DNA from 2 places in the Streptomyces sp. NPDC107517 genome. Region 1 is predicted to be linked to the other one. Evidence: riboswitches for the same ligand, from Rfam matches in the RefSeq annotation. Region 1 holds a riboswitch; the other holds the start of a gene.

Region 1 (10,879 bases):
CCCGAGGGGCTTCTGGGCCGGAAGACCGTCGGCCTCTTCAACGAGCTCTGGTACCGCAAGGCCCCTGCGTCACGCGTCGGCCAGATCCAGAAGCTCTCCTCGTTCTTCCACCCTCTCGACGGCGTACCGCACTGGAATCGCATCTACGGGCGCAGTGGATTCGTCCAGTACCAATTCGTCGTCGGATACGGCCAGGAGGAAGCGCTTCGCCGCATCGTGCAGCGCATCTCCGAGCGCCGGTGCCCCTCCTTCCTGGCAGTCCTCAAACGCTTCGGCGCCGGGGACCCCGGCTGGCTTTCCTTTCCCATGCCCGGCTGGACCCTGGCCCTCGACATTCCCGCGAACCTGCCGGGACTCGGCACGTTCCTCGACGAACTCGACGAGGAAGTGGCCGCGGCGGACGGACGCGTCTACCTCGCCAAGGACGCGCGCCTAAGGCCCGAACTGCTCTCGACGATGTATCCCCGCCTCGACGAATTCCGCGCCCTGCGAGACCGGTTGGACCCCCGAGGCGTGTTCCGCTCGGATCTCTCCCGGCGCCTCGGACTCTGACGGGAACGGGAACAAGTGCCTTGACCTGGGACCTCGCACATCCCGCCCATCCCGCTCTCCCCACATCGCACGCACGTCGTACCCCCCCTCGCCCGGCACGGACCCTCCGCACCGATTCACTTCTGGTACACCGCTCAGGCCGTCCGGGTTCCCACTCCGCCCCACCGATTTCGGTCCCGCCACTCTGGAGTTTGGTTCTCATGAAGGACGCCTTCGGCACCCCCCAGTCCCTGCTCGTCCTCGGCGGCACCTCCGAGATCGCCCTCGCCACAGCCCGACGCCTCGTGGCGCGGCGGACCCGAACGGTGTGGCTGGCCGGCCGCCCGTCCCCCGCCCTCGACCGTGCGGCCGCCGAACTCCGCGACATGGGCGCCGACGCCCGTACCGTCGCCTTCGACGCGCTCGACTCCGAGGCCCACGAGGTGACGCTGGGCAAGGTTTTCGCCGAGGGCGACATCGACATGGTGCTGCTCGCGTTCGGGATCCTCGGCGACCAGGCCCGCGACGAGGACGAGCCGCTGTCCGCGGTGCGCGTCGCGCAGACCAACTACACCGGTGCGGTATCGGCAGGCCTCATCTGCGCGCGCGCTCTGCAGTCCCAGGGCCACGGCTCACTGGTGGTGCTCTCGTCGGTCGCGGGCGAGCGGGCGCGCCGGTCCAACTTCATCTACGGGTCGAGCAAGGCCGGTCTGGACGCCTTCGCGCAGGGCCTCGGCGACGCGCTCCACGGCACCGGCGTGCATGTGATGGTCGTGCGCCCCGGCTTCGTACGGTCGAAGATGACGGCGGGCATGGCGGAAGCACCGATGGCCACCACCCCGGAAGCTGTGGCGCAGGCGATCGAGACGGGGCTCAGGCGCCGGTCGGAGACCGTGTGGGTGCCGGGGGCGCTGCGCATGGTGATGTCGGCGCTGCGGCATGTCCCGCGTCCGGTGTTCCGGCGCCTGCCGATGTAAGCCGCGTCGCACAGCGGCCGGCCGACTCGCTTCGCGTCAGCGAGCCGGCTGTCGGCCCCGCTTCGAACGGTCGGGACCCTGCGCGGGCACGGCCGGGCCGCCGAACGGGAACTCGCGCAGCTTGCGCCAGATACCGTCGGCGCCCTGCTCGTACAGCGCGAATCCGGTGCACTGCCAGGCCGCCTCATATCCGGCGAGGTCCTCGTACGCCCGGTCCATCGCTTCCTCCGCGATGCCGTGCGCCACCGTGACGTGCGGGTGATACGGAAACTGCAGCTCGCGCGCGACCGGACCCGATGCGTCACGTACCTGCTTCTGCAGCCATGTGCAGGCCTCGGCGCCCTCCGCGACCTGTACGAACACAACGGGAGACAGCGGACGGAAGGTTCCCGTCCCCGCGAGCCGCATCGCGAAGTTCCGCCCCGCGGCGGCGACCGCCTCGAGATGGTCCTCGATCGAAGGCAGCGACCCGTCCTCCACCTCGGTCGGCGGGAGCAGAGTGACGTGCGTGGGGATGCCGTGCGCAGCGGGGTCACCGAAGCCCGCGCGCCGCTCCTGGAGCTGGCTGCCGTGTGGCTCCGGGACCGCGATCGAAACGCCGATCGTTACGGTCCCCACGTCGTACTCCTGTCGTCGTGCGGTGGGCGGGTGGCGGTAAGGCCGGGCTGGGGCTCAGTGCTTCGCAGGCAGCAGTCCGACCTTGTCGTATGCCTGGGCGAGGGTTTCGGCGGCGACAGCACGCGCCTTCTCCGAGCCCTTGGCCAGGATCGAGTCGAGCGTCTCCGGGTCGTCCAGGTACTCCTGGGTACGGGTCCGGAACGGTGTCACGAAGTCCACCATGACCTCTGCCAGGTCCGTCTTGAGCGCACCGTACATCTTGCCCTCGTAGTTCTGCTCCAGTTCCGGGATACCTGTGCCGGTGAGGGTGGAGTAGATGGCGAGGAGGTTGCTGACGCCCGGCTTGTTCTCCGGGTCGAACCGGATCACGGTGTCGGTGTCGGTGACCGCGCTCTTGACCTTCTTGGCGGTGATCTTCGGCTCGTCGAGAAGGTTGACGAGGCCCTTGGGCGTCGACGCCGACTTGCTCATCTTGATCGACGGATCCTGAAGGTCGTAGATCTTCGCCGTCTCCTTGAGGATGTACGGCGCCGGGACCGTGAAGGTCTCGCCGAAGCGGCCGTTGAAGCGCTCGGCGAGGTCGCGCGTCAGCTCGATGTGCTGACGCTGGTCCTCGCCCACCGGCACCTGGTCGGCCTGGTAGAGCAGGATGTCCGCGACCTGGAGGATCGGGTACGTGAAGAGGCCGACGGTCGCGCGGTCGGCGCCCTGCTTGGCGGACTTGTCCTTGAACTGCGTCATGCGGGAGGCCTCGCCGAAGCCCGTCAGACAGTTCATGACCCAGCCGAGCTGCGCGTGCTCGGGGACGTGGCTCTGCACGAACAGCGTGCAGCGGTCCGGGTCCAGGCCGGCGGCGAGGAGCTGTGCCGCGGCGAGCCGGGTGTTGGCCCGGAGCTCCTTCGGGTCCTGCGGAACGGTGATCGCGTGCAGGTCCACAACCATGTAGAACGCGTCGTGAGACTCCTGCAGCGCCACCCACTGGCGGACCGCGCCGAGGTAGTTGCCGAGGTGGAACGAGCCTGCAGTGGGCTGGATTCCGGAGAGCACGCGGGGACGATCAGAGGCCATGCTCCTCATTGTCTCAGGTGTCTCTCATTGGTCGGAAACAGGTGGGCGACGGGTACACGACAAGCGCCGAACCCGTGTACAGAGAGCTGTCGCCCACCCCGCCCGGCGTGTCGCCGGGATCCGGCTCCGAGATCTCCCTTCGGATCTGCCCGCGGAGCGAGTTCGGAAAAAAACCTGTACGGCGGGTGGGAACCGATGCGCGGGGTGCGGTGTATCAACGATGTGAGGACACAGGGGGAGGTCCTGGAGGGGGGCCGCGTCGTCGACGACGAGCGTGCGGTGATCGCTCGCGTGCGCGCAGGAGATGTGGAGGCGTACGCGGTGTTGGTGCGCGCCTTCACCGGGTTGGCGCTGCGGGCGGCCCGAGCCCTCGGGGCTGGCGCGGACGCGGAGGATGTGGTGCAGCAGGCCTTTTTCAAGGCCTACTGCGCCCTGGGGCAGTTTCGGGACGACTCGTCGTTCAAGCCGTGGCTGCTCGCGATCGTCGCCAATGAGACGAGGAACACAGTGCGCTCGGCGGTGCGACAGCGTTCGGTCGTGGGGCGGGAAGCGACGTTGACAGAGGCCGAGCCGCTGATACCCGAGACCACGGATCCGGCGGTCGCGGCCGTCCACGACGAGCGGCGGACGGCATTGCTCGCCGCGCTCGAGGAGCTGAGCGAGGAGCATCGGCTGGTCGTCACATATCGGTATCTGCTGGAGATGGACGAGGCGGAGACGGCCGAGGCGCTCGGCTGGCCGCGCGGCACCGTGAAGTCGAGGCTCAATCGCGCGCTACGGAAGCTGAAGAGGATTCTTCCGGCCGAGCTGGACCCGCGGGAGGGAGGTGACAAGCATGAGTGAGCCGCGCCACGAGGACGACGGGAGCCACGGCCCCGGCAAGGAGCACGGGCCCCGCGCGGGTCGTGGGCTGCCGGAGGAGTTGCGGGCGCTGGGCAGGTCCCTGGACGGTCTGGGCCCCGGCGGCGAGTCGATGGCAGAGCGGGTGCTGGCGCAGATACTCGCCGAGTCGGTTCCGGCGCCGGTGGCCGAGCCGGGGGCGGCCCCTGCCCGGGTGCGACTGGCGCGCCGCTGGATACGGAAGCGGTGGCGGATGCTCACAGCGGGGATGTGCGGAGTGCTGACCGTGCTCGTGCTCACGCCTCCCGTGCGGGCCACGGTCGCCGACTGGTTCGGCTTCGGCGGGGTGGAGGTCCGGTACGACCCCTCTGCCCTGCCATCGTCCGGTGCCCATGTCCCGGGGTGCGGTACGTCGCTCTCGCTGGGTGAGGCCCGACGAGAAGCCGGATTCGACCCCCTGGTGCCGGACGAGCTGGGGATGCCGGACGCCGTCGCGGTGACGCGTGAACCGAAATCGCGTTTCTTGATCACGCTGTGCTGGCGCGAGGACGGGCGCACGATCCGACTCGACGAGTACCCGGCCCAGCTCGACATCGGGTATACGAAATCGGTGCGTATGCAGCCGCGCTGGGTCGACCTCGGCCCGGATACGGGGCTGTGGTTCGCCCAGCCCCATCTGCTCAGTTTCTGGATGCTCGACGGCAACGGCGACCGGTGGACCCGCTCGGAACGCACCGCGGGTCCGACGCTCCTGTGGACCCGTCGGCAGCAGGTGACACTCCGCCTGGAGGGGATCGACTCCCAGCAGCGGGCGATGGAGATCGCACGGTCGGTACGGAAGCCGGACGCCGTCCGCTGATGTCCGCGGGCGGAGCCGGCGGCTCCCGCACACCCGAGAACTCACGCGCCGAAGTTGGGAACCCGGTCGGGTCGGGCGGTGTACCAGAAGTGAATCGGCACGGGCGGGCCGTGCCGGGACCAGCTGGGGGGAACGGATGCGAACAGTACGAAGGCCGGCCGCGCTGGCGGTGGCACTGACGGCGGCACTCGCCGCGATGCTGCTGAGCGCGTCAGGAGCATCGGCCGGCGGACCGACAAGCGTTCTGGTGGTGTCGCCCGAGAGCGGCCAGAGCGCGTCGCTCTACTTCAGTGACAAGAAGTACGGGCCGTTGGAAAGCCTCCTGGGCGAGCCGGACCAGGGCCGACGGGAGGAGCCGCCCGGCTTGGGCATAGGCGCGGGACGTCAGCTCAATGTCACCTGGCTGGTGCACGACGTGCTGCCGTGGCGGGTCGACCGGGTCTATCCGGACTCGCCGGGCACGAAGGACGTCTGGATACACACAGCGACGCACGTGCCGGACTCCTACAACGGGTACTGGCACAAGGCGCAGAAGCCTGCACAGCTGCGCGCGCTGCTGAAGGACCTCGGAGTCATGGGCGAGCGGTCCCGAAAGGGCGGGAGTCCGATCTTCCCGGCACCCTGGCAGTCGCCCGACCGGTCCAAGGAAGCACTCGGTGGAGCTCCGGCTCCGGCAGCCGACAGTCGCGATGCCGGGCAGTCCGCAGGGGCGCGGGCCTCAGCGGCCCGGGCGGGCGAGGGGCCGGACTGGTGGTGGGCGATACCGGGGCTGGCGGCGGGTGCCGCGCTGGCTCTGGTGCTGCGGCCGCTGGCCGGCAGGCTGCCGCGTCGTCGCAAGACGGGCGAGCCCCCACAGGACACCGGACCACGGCAGCAGCTGATCGACTCCTGAGAGCCGCCCCTCAGCTCTCATGGCTTCGAGTACGCACTGACCGGCCCGTCGGTGCGTCTGGTGACGGGCCGGTCAGTGGATCACAGAGCCAGGGGGTCAAGCGATCAGGTGAGGTCGACTTCCGGGTAGAGCGGGAAGCCGCTGAGCAGGTCGGACGCTCGCGTGGAGACCTCGTCGGAGACCTTCTCGTCCAGGATGTGCTGGGCCTTGGAAGGCGCGCCCTTGCTGGTGGTACCCGGCTCGGCGGCGGTGAGCACGCGGTCGATGAGGCCGGCGACCTCGTCCATCTCCGCGGTGCCCAGGCCCCGGGTGGTCAGAGCGGGGGTGCCGATGCGGATGCCGGACGTGTACCAGGCCCCGTTGGGGTCAGAGGGGATGGAGTTGCGGTTGGTGACGATGCCGGAGTCGAGGAGTGCGTTCTCGGCCTGGCGGCCGGTGACCCCGTAGGAGGTGGCGACATCGATCAGGTTGAGGTGGTTGTCCGTGCCGCCCGTGACGAGGGTGGCACCGCGGCGGGTCAGTCCCTCTGCGAGGGCGCGGGCATTGTCGACGACAGACTGGGCGTAGTCGCGGAACTCGGGGCGGCGGGCCTCGGCCAGGGCCACGGCCTTGGCGGCCATGACGTGCGGCAGCGGACCTCCGAGGACCATCGGGCAGCCTCGGTCGACCTGGTCGGTGAGCGAGTCGTCACAGAGCACCATGCCGCCGCGCGGGCCGCGCAGCGACTTGTGCGTCGTGGTGGTGACGATCTGGGCGTGCGGCACCGGATCGAAGTCGCCGGTCAGGACCTTGCCGGCGACGAGGCCCGCGAAGTGCGCCATGTCGACCATGAGGGTCGCCCCGACCTCGTCGGCGATCTCGCGCATGATGCGGAAGTTCACGAGGCGGGGGTACGCGGAGTAGCCGGCGACGATGATCAGCGGCTTGAAGTCGCGGGCGGTGGCACGCAGGGCTTCGTAGTCGACGAGGCCGGTCCGGGGATCGGTGCCATAGCTGCGCTGGTCGAACATCTTGCCGGAGATGTTGGGGCGGAAGCCGTGGGTGAGGTGACCGCCGGCGTCCAGGGACATGCCGAGCATGCGCTGGTTGCCGAAGGCCTGACGGAGCTCGGCCCAGTCGGCGTCGGAGAGGTCGTTCACGTTGCGGACGCCGGCCAGCTCCAGGGCGGGGGCCTCGACGCGCTGGGCGAGGACGGCCCAGAAGGCGACGAGGTTGGCGTCGATACCGGAGTGCGGCTGGACATAGGCATGGCGGGCGCCGAAGAGCTCGCGGGCGTGTTCGGCGGCGAGGGCCTCGACGGTGTCGACGTTGCGGCAGCCGGCGTAGAAGCGGCGGCCGACAGTGCCCTCGGCGTACTTGTCGCTGAACCAGTTGCCCATCGCGAGGAGCGTGGCCGGGGAGGCGTAGTTCTCGCTGGCGATCAGCTTGAGCATCTCGCGCTGGTCGGCGATTTCCTGGCCGATGGCGTCGGCCACGCGGGGCTCGACCGCGCGGATCACGTCGAGGGCGCTGCGGAACGCTACGGATTCGGTGGAGAGGGTGGGCTCTGACATGACGGACCTCCGGACGGATGGGACCCCCACTGCCCGAGCGAAGTCGAGAGCGGAAGGTTCACGGGTCGGCCCAGGCGCACGGCACACAGTTCACAGGCCGCTCCCCGATGGTCGGTCCCATCCCAGCGCGCCAGTCACGGCCCTGCGGGCCACCCTACCGGGCGCGCTGGGAGGCGAGGCTTCCCGGTCCACGGTGCGAGCGACGATAGGAAGGGGCCACAAGCCCATGTCTTCGCGTCATAAGAGCCGTAAGAACGGAGATCCCGTGACTGCTGTGACTCCTCCGAATGCCGTAACGGAAACCTTCATCACCGCGTCCGAAGCGCACAGTGCGCACAACTACCATCCGCTGCCCGTGGTGGTCGCCACGGCGGAGGGGGCGTGGATGACGGATGTCGAGGGGCGCCGGTACCTCGACATGCTCGCCGGCTACTCGGCTCTCAACTTCGGTCATGGGAACCGGCGGCTCATCGAGGCCGCCAAGGCGCAGATGGAGCGGGTGACGCTGACGTCCCGCGCCTTCCACCACGACCGGTTCGCCGAGTTCTGCACGCGGCTCGCGGAGCTGTGCGGCATGGACATGGTGCTGCCGATGAACACAGGGGCGGAGGCAGTAGAGACCGCCGTGAAGACGGCGAGAAAGTGGGGGTACCAGGTCAAGGGGGTGCTCGACGGCAGAGCGAAGATCGTCGTGGCGGGCAACAACTTCCACGGGCGCACCACGACCATCGTCAGCTTCTCCACGGACCAGGAGGCGCGCGCGGACTTCGGTCCCTATACGCCGGGCTTCGAGATCGTGCCGTACGGCGATCTGACGGCACTGCGCGGCGCTGTCACCGAGAACACCGTCGCGGTGCTGCTCGAACCGATCCAGGGCGAGGCCGGCGTCCTCGTACCGCCGGCCGGATACCTCCCTGCGGTAAGGGAGTTGACCCGCGAGCGGAACGTGCTGTTCATCGCCGACGAGATCCAGTCGGGGCTCGGGCGGACCGGGCGGACGTTCGCCTGTGAGCACGAAGGCGTAGTGCCCGACATGTACGTACTGGGCAAGGCGCTCGGCGGTGGGGTCGTGCCGGTGTCGGCGGTGGTGTCCAGCAGCGAGGTGCTGGGGGTGTTCAAGCCGGGTGAGCACGGGTCGACGTTCGGCGGGAATCCGCTGGCCTGTGCGGTGGCGCTCGAGGTCATCGCGATGTTGCGCACCGGGGAGTTGCAGCAGCGGGCGGCGGAGCTGGGCGGCCATCTGCACGCGGAGCTCGGGCTGCTGGTGGGCACGGGCAAGGCGACGCAGGTGCGGGGACGCGGGCTGTGGGCGGGAGTCGACATCGATCCGTCGTACGGGACGGGGAGGGAGATCTCGGAGAAGTTGATGGACAAGGGCGTCCTGGTCAAGGACACCCATGGGAGCACGATCCGGATCGCTCCCCCTCTGGTGATCAGCAAGGAGGACCTGGACTGGGGGCTCGACCAGCTTCGGGCGGTCCTGGCGGTCTGACGGTGGCGCGCCTCCGGCAAGGGCTGCCGGCTCTCGGTCCGGCCGTTCACGGCGGCGCCCCGGGAGGGTGGGCCGCCCGCGGGCCGACTGGCGTAGGGCACCCTCTACAGTCGCTTTGTGCTTCTTGGAATGGTTTGCGCGCTCGGGGCTGCAGTCTGTTTCGGTACGGCTTCCGTGTTCCAGGCGATGGCCGCGCGGGCCGCGGAGCCGGGATCGGGGTCAGGCGTCGACGCCGCATTGTTGCTGCGGGCGCTGCGGCAGTGGCGTTATGTCGCCGGGTTGGGACTCGACCTTCTCGGGTTCGTGTTGCAGGTCGTGGCGCTGCGGTCCATTCCGATCTATGCCGTCGGCGCGGCGCTCGCCGCGAGTCTGGCGGTGACGGCAGTGGTTGCCTCTCGGCTGCTGGATGTGCGGTTGAGTGGTGTCGAGTGGGGCGCCGTCGGAGTCGTGGTGGCGGGGCTTGCCATGTTGGGGCTGGCGTCGGGGACGGAGGGCGACAAGGCCGGTTCGGACGCGTTGCGGTACGCGATGCTGGGGACAGCGCTGGGCGTGTTGTTGATCGGGGCGGTGGCGGGGCGGCTTCCGGGGAGAGGGCGGGCGCTCGCACTGGGGCTCGGTTCGGGCTTCGGGTTCGGGGTGGTGGAGGTGTCGGTGCGGCTCATCGACGACGTGTCGCCCGGCGCGTTGCTGAGCAATCCGGCGACGTATGCGCTGCTGCTCGGTGGTGGTGCGGCGTTTCTGTTGCTGACCTCGGCGTTGCAGAAAGGGTCGGTGACCACGGCCACTGCGGGGATGGTCGTGGGCGAGACGGTGGGGCCGGCGCTCGTCGGGGTGATCTGGCTCGGGGATCGCACGCGCGAGGGGCTGGCCTGGCTGGCGGCTCTCGGGTTCGTGGTGGCCGTGACCGGGGCTTTGGCGCTGGCGCGCTTCGGGGAGGCGCCGGTGGCGGACGCGTCCGCACCGGCCCGGTCTGACCTGAACCCCACCCGACCCGACCTGCGCTGACCCCGCCCCCCCTGGCCGCCCGACGCGAACCGGTTCGTTCTGCCCCGACCCGAACCGATCCCGAACCGCCCTCGCCCCGCCCCCCAGACCACCCGACCCGAACCCGAGCCGACCCAGCCCCACCCCCGAGGCCACCCGACCCGATCCCGAGCCGCCCCAGCCCCACCCACCAGGCCACCCGACCCGAACCGACCTGCGCTGACACCGCCCTGCCCCCCCAAGGCCGCCCGCCCCGAACCCAGGCCACCCGACCCGAACCCGGGCCGCGCGCCCCGGGAAGCCCACCGCCCGATGTCGCCCCTAAGGCAGCACCCGGCACAACGCCTCGAGCGCGCTGGTCCAGGCGTGGTCCGGTGGGGTTCCGTAGCCGACCACCAGGGCGTCCAGGGGTGGTTCGGCGGGGGCCGCTTCGTGGCGGAAGCTGGAGAGGCCGGCCACTCCGAGGCGCTGCCAGGCGGCCGCGCGGACCACGGACTGTTCGGTGCCGGGCGGGAGTTGGAGGACCGCGTGCAGTCCGGCGGCGATTCCGGTGGCGCGGACGTCGGGGGCGCGCTCGGCGAGGGCGGCGACGAGTTGATCGCGGCGGCGGCGGTAGCGCAGGCGGGCGCCGCGGACATGGCGGTCGTAAGCGCCCGAGTCGATGAACTCCGCGAGGGTCAGCTGGTCGAGGACACCGCATGACCAGTCGGCGACGCCCTTCGCCTCGATCACCTCCCCCATGACGGAGGGCGGCAGCACCAGCCAGCCGAGGCGCAGGCCCGGTGCGAGGGATTTGCTGGCCGTGCCGAAGTAGACGACGCGGTCGGGGTCGAGCCCCTGGAGGGCGCCGACGGGCTGGCGGTCGTAGCGGAACTCGCCGTCGTAGTCGTCCTCCAGGATCAGTCCGCCGGTGCGGCGGGCCCAGTCGACGACGGCGGTCCGGCGGTCGGGGTGCAGGGCCCCGCCCACCGGGAACTGATGGGCGGGGGTCAGGAGGGCGGCACCCACGTCCGGTTCGCCGGTCGCCAACTCGTCTGTGCAGGTGCCGAGTTGATCTAGGGTGAG
Region 2 (10,879 bases), on a different contig from region 1:
GGCGAACTTCGTCGCGCCGTACAGGCCGACGCCGGGAGCGGTGGCGAAACCGCCGACCGAGCCGATGTTGATCACGTGGCCCGACCGCTGTTCCCGGAGCGTGGGCAGCACGGCCCGCAGAGTGGCGAGCACCCCGAAGACGTTGATGTCGAACGCGTCGCGCACGGCCGCGTCCGAGACCTCTTCCACCGCCCCGAGGAGGCCGCGCCCCGCGTTGTTGACCAGGACGTCGATGCGGCCGAAGCGCGCGAGCGCGGCATCGACCGCGGTGCGTATCGTCGCCTCCTCGGTGACGTCCAGGTCGACGGCGAGCAGGGCGTCGGACGCGTCCGGGAAGGCACGGCGCACAGCCTCGGCGTCGCGCGCGGTGGCGACGACCTCATGCCCTCGCGCCAGCGCCTCCCGCGCGATCTCCGCTCCCAGGCCGCGCGAGGCGCCGGTGATGAACCAAACAGACATGTCTCCTGCTTTCGTGAGCGTGACTGACTGCGTGTGTGCCATAGGGATGACCCGGGTCGCGGGTGCCGTCCGCGCTGTACGTGGATGCGGCTTGCGAATGCCGCTTACGGATGCGACATGCGGATGCGGTTCACGGGCGACCCGGTACGGCACGGGCGAAGGTGAAGACCGTTTCCCGTTCCTGGCCGTCGTCGGGGAGTTCCCGGTCGGCCCACCTGTCCATGACTTCCACGATCTCGTCCTTGAACTGGGCGAGTTCGGCATCGGTCATCCGCAGCCACACCTCGGCGACAAAGGGGCCGAGCGGCCAGCGCTGCTGCTCGGACTGGGGCTGATCGGCCCAGCGGCGCACCTGGTTGACCTGCCGCTCGAGGTTGAGGGACTCGGCGGCCTGCGCGACGGCCTCCCCCGCCGCGTCGTCGGCGAAGTCGACGGAAGACCACAGGAGCTTCGGCGTGGTGCGTCGCCACCACCGTTCCCGGCGGTCGCGGGCGAGTTCGGGGGCCTCCTCGATCAGCCCCGCGGCGGCCAGCGCCTTCAGGTGGTGACTGACATTGCCGACGGCTTCGCCCGTCGACTGCGACAGTGCGCTGGCGGTGGAAGGGCCGTCGAGCTTGAGCAGGTCGAGCAGACGGCGACGGACCGGGTGGGCCATCGCCGCCAGTACCCGGGAATCGGTGATCGGAGGGGCCATACGGGCGACACTACTTACACAAGAGCTCTTGTGCAATGGTTCTTGTGGGACTGTCTCAGCCACGGTGGAACAGGTCCTGCGGATCTACGCGCACCCAGCCCTGCCGTGTGGTGGGCGGGCGCGGTACCTCCCGGTGCAGGGCGCGCCATTGATGCACGAGCGCGTCGTAAATGGGCGTCGGCGAGGCGGCCCCGCCCGTGCCCAGCGGGGCAGCGTGACGCGGTCGGGGCGCAGGAACGCTTTTGCGCGGGTCGTTCATGCGCTGACCAACGACCGCGCCCTCTCCTGGCCACGCCATTGGCGAAGGATCTTTCCCAGGACACACATCCGAGCGGCAACGGATCGTCGCGCCGTCGCTCCGTCACCTGTCGCGCCTGACCGTCGGTCCGGCGCTCCGCGACCCGTCGAGCGCGAGCCTCCGCCCGGCGCTCCGCGGCACGCACCGCAGCATCGCCCGGCTCTCGGCGCGTTCCTGTTCGGTGAGCAGGTCGTCGTGGTGTTCGGGCGTACCGGCCAGGACAGGCATTTCACAGGTGCCGCAGGTCCCCTGGCGGCAGCTGCTCAGGGTGCGTACGCCGACGCGGTCGAGGGCGTCGCGGATGGACTCGTCCGGAGCGACCGTGCCGAGGCGGCCGTCACCTGCCTCGGCCTCGGATGCGCGCGGTGGCCGGCTGAGCCTGCGGAGCTCCGGCCGCCGCGCGCATCCGCGGCCCCGGGTCAGTCCTTCGCCAGCCTCATGGGAATCGCCTTCAGGCCTCCCACGATGAAGCCGCCCGCCGGTTCCAACGCCTCGGCGGGCACAGCGAGTTCCAGGTCGGGGAAGCGCTCGAAGAGGGCCGGCAGGGCGATCGCGGCTTCCATACGGGCCAGGGGTGCGCCCAGGCAGCGGTGGACTCCGTGGCCGAAGCTGAGGTGTTCTGCGCTCGGGCGGCGTGCGTCGTACTGGTCGGCGGTGTCCCCATGCTGCCGCGGATCGCGCCCGGTGGCCGCGAACGACGCCAGAATCGGCTCGCCCTTGCGGATGGTGGGGCCGTCGGGGATCTCGATGTCCTCGACGGCGAACCGGAGCGGAAGGTTGACGACGCTGGGGGCCCAGCGGAGGGTCTCCTCGATCACGTCGTTCCAGGAGAGCTTGCCCGCACGGACCAGTTCGAGCTGCTCCGGGTGCGTGAGCAGGGCGTGAACGGCGTTGCCTATGAGGTTGACCGTGGTCTCGTGGCCGGCGACGAGGACGAGCAGGAGGGTGTCTATGAGCTCCTGCTCGGTCATCCGTTGGCCTTCCTCGTCCCGGGCGGCGACCAGCACACTGGTCAGGTCCGACGCGGGTTCCTCGCGCTTCAGCGCGGCCAGCCCCTTCAGCAGCGCCTGGATCTCGACGAACGCGGCGCCCGCCTCCTGAGGGTCGACGGAGGTCATGATGATCTCGGAAAGCCGGGCCAGTTCGGCGCGGGTGTCGCCCTCGGGGATACCGAAGAGCTCGCAGATGACCTGCATCGGCAGCCGGTGCGTGAAGCTCTCGCGGAGGTCGACCACGGATCCCCGGGGCGCCGTGGCGAGTTCGTCCAGGAGGGCGGCGGTGATGCGCTCGACCGAGGGCAGCATGGCGTCGGTGCGGCGGGCCGTGAACGCCGGTGCGATGAGCTTGCGCAGCCGTCGGTGGTCGCTCCCGTAGGCAGTGAACATGTTGTTCACGCCGACCCACGTGGCCAGCCAGGACTCGTGGTACTCGCCGCGCTGCCACGCGGGCCAGTGCAGGTTGGGGTCCTTGGACACGCGTGGGTCGGTCAGCAGGTCCTTGAGCAGGCTGTGGCTGGTGATGGCCCATGCCTCGGGGCCGTCGGGGAGCTGGACGAGCGTCGCCGGGCCCGAGGCGCGCAGCCGCGCGGCCTCGGCATGGACGTCGGTGCCGGCCGGGTCGATGGCGACGGGTTGCGGTCCCATGAAGTGGCTCCTGCCTGGTCGGGATCTCGGGGTCGGAGGATGCCGCGCCCCGCGGCGCGAGAGCCCTGAGGAACCTATCCAAGATCATTTCGACTGTCGGGCAGGGATGGCCGGTTCGATGCGGCCGGGCCGCGGTCGCCGGTCGCTCGACAGCGGTTCCGGCCGGGCGGGCGCGCGCGGCACCCCTGAGTGAACCGGTCCTCAACGGGTCACGTCTTGGCCGAAAGTCAACGGCTCGACGGACGGTCAACAACCGTATAGGCACGGCCGAGTTGGCGCGGTGGGCGGACCGGAGACACCTGCCCGCGGGCGCGTGCGGGAGGCGCAGGAGCTGCTGGGGCCGAGCGACGACACCGTCGAGCGGATCGCGGCACGGAGGGGCACGGGGACCTCCGCCACACTCCGGCGACCACTTCGCCCGCGACGGGCCTACCGCCGGAGGCCGTTCGGCGGCCGGTGACACGGGCCGCACCCGGCACGATGCGCACCCCCAGGATCACTGAACCCTCACCCTAAAGCTGAGGTCGAGGCACCACTCGATGAGACCAGGCCTGGGACGGCGCGTGGGACGACAGGGCCCCGCCCGGGAGCCACCCGGGACCCGGGACCCGCCTGGTACCGCCAGTCCCAGGAAGACGGGACTCCTGGCTGATCGCAGGGTGGGGCCGCACGCTGGTGGCATGACGAAAACACTCATCACCGGAGCGAACAAGGGTCTCGGCTTTGAAACCGCCCGTCGACTCGTCGCCGCAGGCCACACCGTCTACGTGGGCAGCCGCGACGCCGAGCGCGGGCGTCGAGCCGCCGAGCAGCTCGGCGCACGCTGGGTCCAGCTCGACGTCACGGACGACGCGTCCGTCAACGCCGCCGCGAAGACGATCGAGGCCGACGGCGGCCTGGACGTGCTCATCAACAACGCCGGCATCGAGGGCCGGACCCCGGACGGAGGCGTGATCGGCGCCGCGGACGTGACCGCCGACGAGATGCGGTCGACCTTCGAGACGAACGTCTTCGGCGTCGTGCGCGTGACCCACGCGTTCCTGCCCCTGCTGCAGAAGTCCGACGCGCCGGTCGTGGTCAACCTGAGCAGCGGCCTGGCCTCGCTGGCCCGGGTCTCCGACGCGGGTACGCCGACTCACGCGTATCCCGGAGTCGCCTACCCGGCATCGAAGACCGCGGTCAACATGATCACCGTGCAGTACGCGAAGGCGTTCCCCGGCATGCGGATCAACGCGGTGGAGCCCGGCTACACCGCGACGGACCTGAACGGGCACACGGGCATCCAGACCGTCGAGGAAGGCGCCGAGATCATCGTGCGCATGGCCCAGCTGGGCCCCGACGGCCCTACCGGCACATACGTCGACGTCGAGGGCCCGCTCCCTTGGTGACGACGCGGGCCGCGCGAAGGAGACGGCCCACGGCTCACCGCCTCACACCGTCCCGTCCGCCATGGCCCGCGTGACGTCACGCCCACCACGTACACGTCGCGCGAGGTTGGCGGCGGCATCGGGCCACCCGGCGTGGCCGAAGGAGAAGCCCGCGTCGAGCAGCCGGCCCGGGACCACACGGCGGCTCTTCAGAAGGAGTTCGGTGTCCGAGCGGAGCGCGAACGCGCCGAGTTCGGCCATCCGCTTCGTTGCGGGAAGGCCCACCGGAACACCCCATGCCGCGCGTAGCGCACGCATGAAGTCACGCTGCGGCAGCGGCTCGGGGGCGGCGAGGTTCACGGGCCCGTCCAGATCGTCGCGTTCGATCAGGAACTGGACCGCCCGGGCGAAGTCACGGTCGTAGATCCAGGACACGTACTGGCCACCGCCCGCGACCGGACCGCCGAGGCCGAGCCTGGCCAGGCGCAGGAGGACGTCGACGACGCCGCCGCGATCGGGGCTCATGACCATCGCGGCGCGCAGGGCGACCTTGCGGGTGCGCGGGGTGTCGGCCCGCTCCTGCGCCCGCTCCCACGCCTCGGCGATCTCGACGCTGTAACCCCAGTAGCCCGGGACGCCGGCCTCGTCGCCGCCGAGTACGCCGGTCGTCTCGTCGTTCGGTGCGGCGAAGCTGTGGGCGTAGATGGTGGCCGTACTCATCTGCAGCCACGCCCTCGGAGGCCGCGCGGCGGCGGAGATCGCCTCGCCGACGACCTCGGCGGACCGCACGCGCGAATCCATCATGGCCCGGAGGTTGGCCTGTGTGTAGCGGCAGTTCACGCTGCGTCCGGCGAGGTTGATCACCACGTCACTGCCGTCGACGACCTCGGCCCACGGGCCCAGGGTCTCACCGTCCCAGCGGACTTCGCCCTCGCGCACGGGCCGCCGCGTGAGGACGACGACTTCGTGTCCCGCTTCGGCCAGTTCACGCTTAAGGATCGTCCCTACCTGCCCGGTGCCGCCGGGTATCACGATCTTCATGGAGCCCCCTCATCGTGTCGGCACCACTTTAGCGCAGAAATTTGAACACGTTCAAATAGGCGGTGGGGCCGGCGTGGCCTTGACGAGTTGTCGAGTCGTCGCACGTACTCCGCCCGCGCTGCGACGAAGCGGACGTCGGGCAGCTCCCGGCGAGACGGGCCTGGTCGTGCATGCGTTCAGTGCCGAGGACGGCCGCGAGGAGGCCTCGGCTCTCGCGCGGCCGACCGAAGCCGTTACAGTGGCGCACGGGCCGTGACTGGCGCTGGGGTGGAGAACCACCGGGGAGCGGCCTGACCAAAGGGTCGATGTATGCCGTGCGCCTGGGCGAATGGTCAATGACGCCTGGGAGGCGACCATGTCCCCGACACAGACAGCCCACCTCATGGACGGCACCGGTACGGCCCGGCGCCTCGTCGAGGAGTCCGCGGTCAAGGCGGCGGAGCTGGTGAGGCGTACGGGCTCGGCGCCCTGCCTCGCGACCGTACTGGTGGGCGAGGACCCCGCCTCCGTCACGTACGTCCGCATGAAGCAGGCGCGCTGCGCCAAGGCCGGTATCGAGTCGCGGCGCGTCCAGCTCCCGGCCACCACGACGACCGCGGAACTGGTCGCCGCCCTGCGCGAGCTGTCACAGGACGCGTCGGTGCACGGAATCCTGCTCCAGCACCCCGTGGGCCCGCACATCGACGAACGCTCCGCCTTCGAGGCCATCGCTCCGGAGAAGGACGTCGACGGCGTCACCATGAGCTCGTTCGGCGCGATGGCCTTCGGGCTGCCCGGGTTCGTCTCCTGCACACCCGGCGGAATCATGCGGCTCCTCGACGAGTACGACGTCGAACTCGCGGGCCGGCATGCAGTCGTCGTGGGCCGGAGCGCGATCCTCGGCAAGCCGGCCGGGATGCTGCTGCTCGCCCGGGACGCCACGGTGACGTACTGCCACTCGCGGACTGCCGACCTGAGCGCGTTCGTGCGGGAGGCGGACATCGTGGTGGCGGCGGTGGGCCGGCCCCGGCTCATCCGCGGCGAGGACATCAAGCCCGGCGCGGTCGTCATCGACGCCGGCTACAACGCGGGCAACGTCGGCGACGTGGACTTCGACACCGCGGCCGAGCGGGCCCGCCTGATCACTCCCGTTCCCGGCGGGGTGGGCCCCATGACCATCGCCGTCCTCCTGGCGCAGACGGTCACCGCCGCATACCACCAGCTCGGCGCGGACCTTGGCCGCGCGCTCGCCTGAGGGGACGGAGGTCCGCGCCCTGTGCGGTGGCGACGCCGAGGAGTCCGGCGGCCGCCACCGCGAGTGCGGCGCGCGGCAGCGGCTCGCACTCCAGCGGTGCGCACACCTCGAAGCCGATGTGCCGTACCGCCGTCTCACCGGAAGGCAGCATCTGGAGATACTCGGACCCGCCGGTTTCCTCGCGGCCCAGGAGGAATTCGACGGTCAGCAGCGTTCCGGCGGCGATCCGCGGCGATCCGGCCTGCGGTTCACCGGCGATCAGTGTGAACTCCCCCTCGTACGGGCCTGTCGGCGGGTCGGCCAGAAGCCACTGAGCGAACTCGGCGGCCCGCGCCGCGCCGTCACCCATTGGCACGCGCCCGAGGCAGGACGCCTCCAACCACCAGCCACCGTCCGCATCTGCGTCGAGGCCGATCCACAGCTCCTCGACGGGCCGGCCCGGACAGCGGGGCCCTCGCCATGCGAGGCGGAAGAGGGGACCGGTTCCGGGACGGGGACCATCCACGGGCATCGAGTGATCTCTTTCGGGCACGGGCACTCAGACCACCCAGTGCGGTCGGCGCGCGGCTGATGCCGAGGGGAGGCCCGCGGCGAGCGCGGTCGCCATGCGCTGGACGGCCTCGCGCAAGGTGTCCGCAGAGGTCGTGTACGGGATGCGCATCCGCTGCTCGAAGATGCCTGGGTCGGTGGCGAAGTGAGCGCCGCTCTCGATCCGAACGCCGTTGTCGAGCGCCCGCTCGGACAACGCGGAGGCGACCGGTTCGCCCAGGTCGACCCAGAACGACAGCCCACCGGGCGGCAGTTGCCAGGTCCAGTGCGGCAGGTGCTCGTCCAGTGCGGCGGCCAACGCCGCGCGCTGCAGCCGAAGTTGCTCAAGACGAGGTGGCACAAGCTCGTCCGACCGGTCCAGGAGGGCGAGGGCCAGGAGTTGGTCGACGACCGATCCGCCCATGTCGGTGGCCACGCGCTGGCCCGCGAGTTCGGTGACGAGCCGTGCGGGCGCGCGCAGCCAGCCGATGCGCAGGCCGCCCCAATGGGTCTTGCTCATCGAGCCGATGGTGATGACCTGGCCGGTACCTCCCTTCGCGGCGTGGGAGGCGAAGGGAGACGGGGCGGGAACGTCGAGCGCGAGGTCGGCCAGCGTCTCGTCGATGACCAGCCATGTACCGGAGCGCTCCGCCGCGCGCAGGACACGCGCCCGCTCGTGCTCGGGCATGAGGCATCCGGTCGGATTGTGGAAGTCGGGGATCAGGTAGGCCAGTTGGGGCACGACCTGACGAAGGGTCGATTCGGCGATCTCGATGTCCCAGCCGGTGTCGGTCACGGGGACGGACACGGTGCGCAGCCGGGCCCGGCGCAGGGCGTCGAGGGCGTTGGGGTAGGACGGGTTCTCGACCATGACCCGATCGCCGGGGCTGCTCAGGAGTCCCAGGACAAGTGTCAGCGCGTGCTGCGCGCCGGACGTCACAAGGATCTGCTCGGGCAGGGTGGCGAGACCGCGTCGGGTGTAGCGCTCGGCGATGGCGTCGCGCAGGTCGGGCAGGCCGTAGGGGTGGTAGCCGGGGGTGTGCGCCTGCTCGGCCAGTTGCGGGGTGATGTGCGCGAGGGCATCGACGAGCGCCTGGCGGGGCAGCCCGGGCGAGGCTCTGGCCAGGTCGATAGCCGTGTCCGGAGGGCCGAGGAGGCGCGTGATGCCACTGGGGGTGCGGCCTTCGGGCAGGGCGGTCCACGTGCCCGATCCCTGACGGCTGTGCGCGTAGCCGCCCTCGCGCAACAGGTCGTACACGGCGGTGACCGTGGTCCTGCTGGTGGCGAGGGCTGCGGCCAGTTCGCGCTCGGCGGGGAGTCTGACGTGCAGCGCGATGCGTCCGTCGAGGATGAGCGTGCTGATCGCCTGCGCGAGGTGGCGGTAGGCGGGTCTCGTGCCCGAGGCGTCAGGAAGCATCGCGGCGAGCTGACGGCTGCCCAGGGTCCGGTCCGCGCGCCCCACCCTGTCCACGGGCAGGAAGGCGCTCGCGTCAGTCAAACCATTCTCCCGAGATTGGCCATGTCATGTGGGCCAATAACTCTACAGAGTTGCCGCAATGGCCTTGAAGGCATACGACACGCAGGGCGGAGACAGGCACACATGCGGCACGAAACGGGTATGACGGACCACCCCGAGAAGGCGGCACCCCGGAGCAACGACACCGACGCGACCACCCCGCCTCCCGGGCCCGGCGGGAACCCGACGACGCCCCCGCCCCTCACCACCGGTGGCGCCGCCCGCACCACTCCCCCACTCACCTACGTACGCTTCGGCGAACGCCCGCTCCGCCGCCTGCCGCAGTTGTTCGTCGGCCTCGCCCTGTACGGATTCAGCATGGCCGTCATGGTGCGCTCCGCGCTGGGGCTGAGCCCTTGGAGCGTCCTCAACGAAGGGCTGAAGAAGCACACTTCGCTGAGCTTCGGCACACTCACCGCCGTCGTGGGCGTGTCCGTCCTGCTGCTGTGGATCCCCCTGCGGCAGCGGCCGACGTTCGGGACCGCCGCCAACATCGTCGTCATCGCCTTCTCGTCCGACCTCGGGCTCGCGCTCGTCCCCGCGGGCCTGGCACTCCCCGAGCGCGTCGGGCTTCTCCTCGCGGGGATTTTCGCCAACGCCCTGTCCGTCGCCGTCTACGTGGGCGCACGGTTCGGTCCGGGGCCCCGGGACGGGCTCATGACCGGAGCGGCCGCCCTGACCGGGCGTTCCATCCGCGCCGTCCGCACGTGCATCGAGATCGCCGTGCTCGCCGCGGGGTGGCTGCTCGGCGGCGGCGTGGGGCTCGGCACCGTACTGTACGCCCTGACCGTCGGCCCCGTCACGCAGTTCTTCCTGCCCCGGTTCGCCTACACGAGCCCGACCAGGACCGCACGCACGGGCCCGCCCGTCACCGGTTCCCGCACCTCTTCGTAGGGTCTGTGCGGTGAACCTTCACCATGCACCCGATCCACACCTGCCGATGCTGAACGTCCCTCAGGCAGAGCGCCTGCGGAGCCTGACGGCCGCCTACTTCCTCGCCCGTCACGGCACGCACATGACCGTGACGGGGGACGCGGTGCGCCTGGAGGGCAGGATCAGCCCGCTGTCGAACCTCGCGCAGCGGTGCCGTCAGTCCGCCGAGGAGGACTGGCCGCGGGTGGTGGAGCAGCACTTCGCCGGCCTGGAGAACTCCTCCCAGGGAGGCGAGAGCGCCACGGAGCTCCTGGAGCGGACGTGCTGGCGGCTCCTTCCCGACGACGCGTTCGCGGGCGAGACGGCCGACGGCTTCCGCTATGCGCGGCCGGTCGCCGAGGGGCTGCTCGCGGCCCTCGCCCTGGACGCACCCACCTCCGTACGGATGCTCGGCGACCAGGATGTGGCGCGCGCCGGTGCTGAACAGCTGTGGGCCGCGGGCCGGGCGAACCTGATCCGTGAGCCGGTCGAGCACGACGAATTCCGGGGCTCGCAGGGCGCGTTGATGCACTCCGTTCACGGAGACTCGTTCTTCGTCTCCAGCAAGGCGCTCGTACTTCCGGAGCTGGTACGGGAGTTGACCGGTCGGGAGCTGTCGGAAGCCGGGGCGCTCGTCGTGATGCCGACCAGGCATCTGCTGGCGTTCCACCCCATCGTGGACGGCAGCGTGGTGGACGCCGTCAACGACCTGGGCGCGTACGCCATCGGCGCCTACGAGGACGGGCCGGGCGCGCTCTCACCGCGGCTGTACTGGTGGCACCAGGGGCGGCTGGTGTCGCTCACGGTCTTCGACCACGAGGCACGGTCGTTCTCCGTGGTGCCGCCGCAGGCGTTGATGGACCTCATGAGGTCCCTGCGTGGCCAGGGCTCCGCCGACGCCACGCCGGAACCGGGATCCGACGCGCGGACGGACGACCAACTCTCCCTGGTGGTAGCCGAGTTGACGTCCCGGCTGCCTCAGTCCCCCGGGGCCTTCGGCGACGCGTTCGCGGCCTCCCTCGCTCTGAGCCACGCGCGCTGCGCCTCCGACCCCGACGGGAGCGCCCTGGAGACATGGGAGGCATGGGTCGGCGCCATGCAGGTCGGCTCGGCGCTGTTCGCCACCACGACTTCGCGGGAGAGCAGCGTCAACTGCCGCATCGGGGACGAGGTCGTGACGCTTCCGG

Evidence for each region. A riboswitch is a leader RNA that binds a small molecule or an ion and turns the genes downstream of it on or off. The one in region 1 is predicted to bind ZMP and ZTP.
Region 2: it holds a riboswitch for ZMP and ZTP, as region 1 does, so the genes downstream of both, ACZ67T_RS17545 (bifunctional 5,10-methylenetetrahydrofolate dehydrogenase/5,10-methenyltetrahydrofolate cyclohydrolase) here and ACZ67T_RS23900 (glycine hydroxymethyltransferase) in region 1, are expected to answer to the same signal.

What each region holds. Positions count from the first base shown of each region.
Region 1 covers NZ_JBVJPM010000010.1:227,488-238,366, reverse strand. Annotated here, with positions in the region: gene ACZ67T_RS23935 (FAD-binding protein) at 1-552, shown strand, start outside; gene ACZ67T_RS23930 (decaprenylphospho-beta-D-erythro-pentofuranosid-2-ulose 2-reductase) at 753-1,508, shown strand; gene ACZ67T_RS23925 (2'-5' RNA ligase family protein) at 1,545-2,126, opposite strand; gene trpS (tryptophan--tRNA ligase) at 2,181-3,194, opposite strand; gene ACZ67T_RS23915 (RNA polymerase sigma factor) at 3,390-4,037, shown strand; gene ACZ67T_RS23910 (hypothetical protein) at 4,030-4,893, shown strand; gene ACZ67T_RS23905 (hypothetical protein) at 5,030-5,785, shown strand; gene ACZ67T_RS23900 (glycine hydroxymethyltransferase) at 5,890-7,338, opposite strand; ZMP/ZTP riboswitch at 7,400-7,486, opposite strand; gene rocD (ornithine--oxo-acid transaminase) at 7,565-8,830, shown strand; gene ACZ67T_RS23890 (DMT family protein) at 8,960-9,835, shown strand; gene pdxR (MocR-like pyridoxine biosynthesis transcription factor PdxR) at 10,136-10,879, opposite strand, start outside.
Region 2 covers NZ_JBVJPM010000006.1:344,303-355,181, forward strand. Annotated here, with positions in the region: gene ACZ67T_RS17515 (oxidoreductase) at 1-459, opposite strand, end outside; gene ACZ67T_RS17520 (winged helix-turn-helix domain-containing protein) at 590-1,153, opposite strand; gene ACZ67T_RS17525 (2Fe-2S iron-sulfur cluster-binding protein) at 1,515-1,874, opposite strand; gene ACZ67T_RS17530 (cytochrome P450 family protein) at 1,871-3,094, opposite strand; gene ACZ67T_RS17535 (SDR family oxidoreductase) at 3,775-4,482, shown strand; gene ACZ67T_RS17540 (DUF1731 domain-containing protein) at 4,525-5,502, opposite strand; ZMP/ZTP riboswitch at 5,745-5,835, shown strand; gene ACZ67T_RS17545 (bifunctional 5,10-methylenetetrahydrofolate dehydrogenase/5,10-methenyltetrahydrofolate cyclohydrolase) at 5,858-6,736, shown strand; gene ACZ67T_RS17550 (hypothetical protein) at 6,684-7,247, opposite strand; gene yczR (MocR-like transcription factor YczR) at 7,275-8,762, opposite strand; gene yczE (membrane protein YczE) at 8,883-9,674, shown strand; gene ACZ67T_RS17565 (immunity 49 family protein) at 9,685-10,879, shown strand, end outside.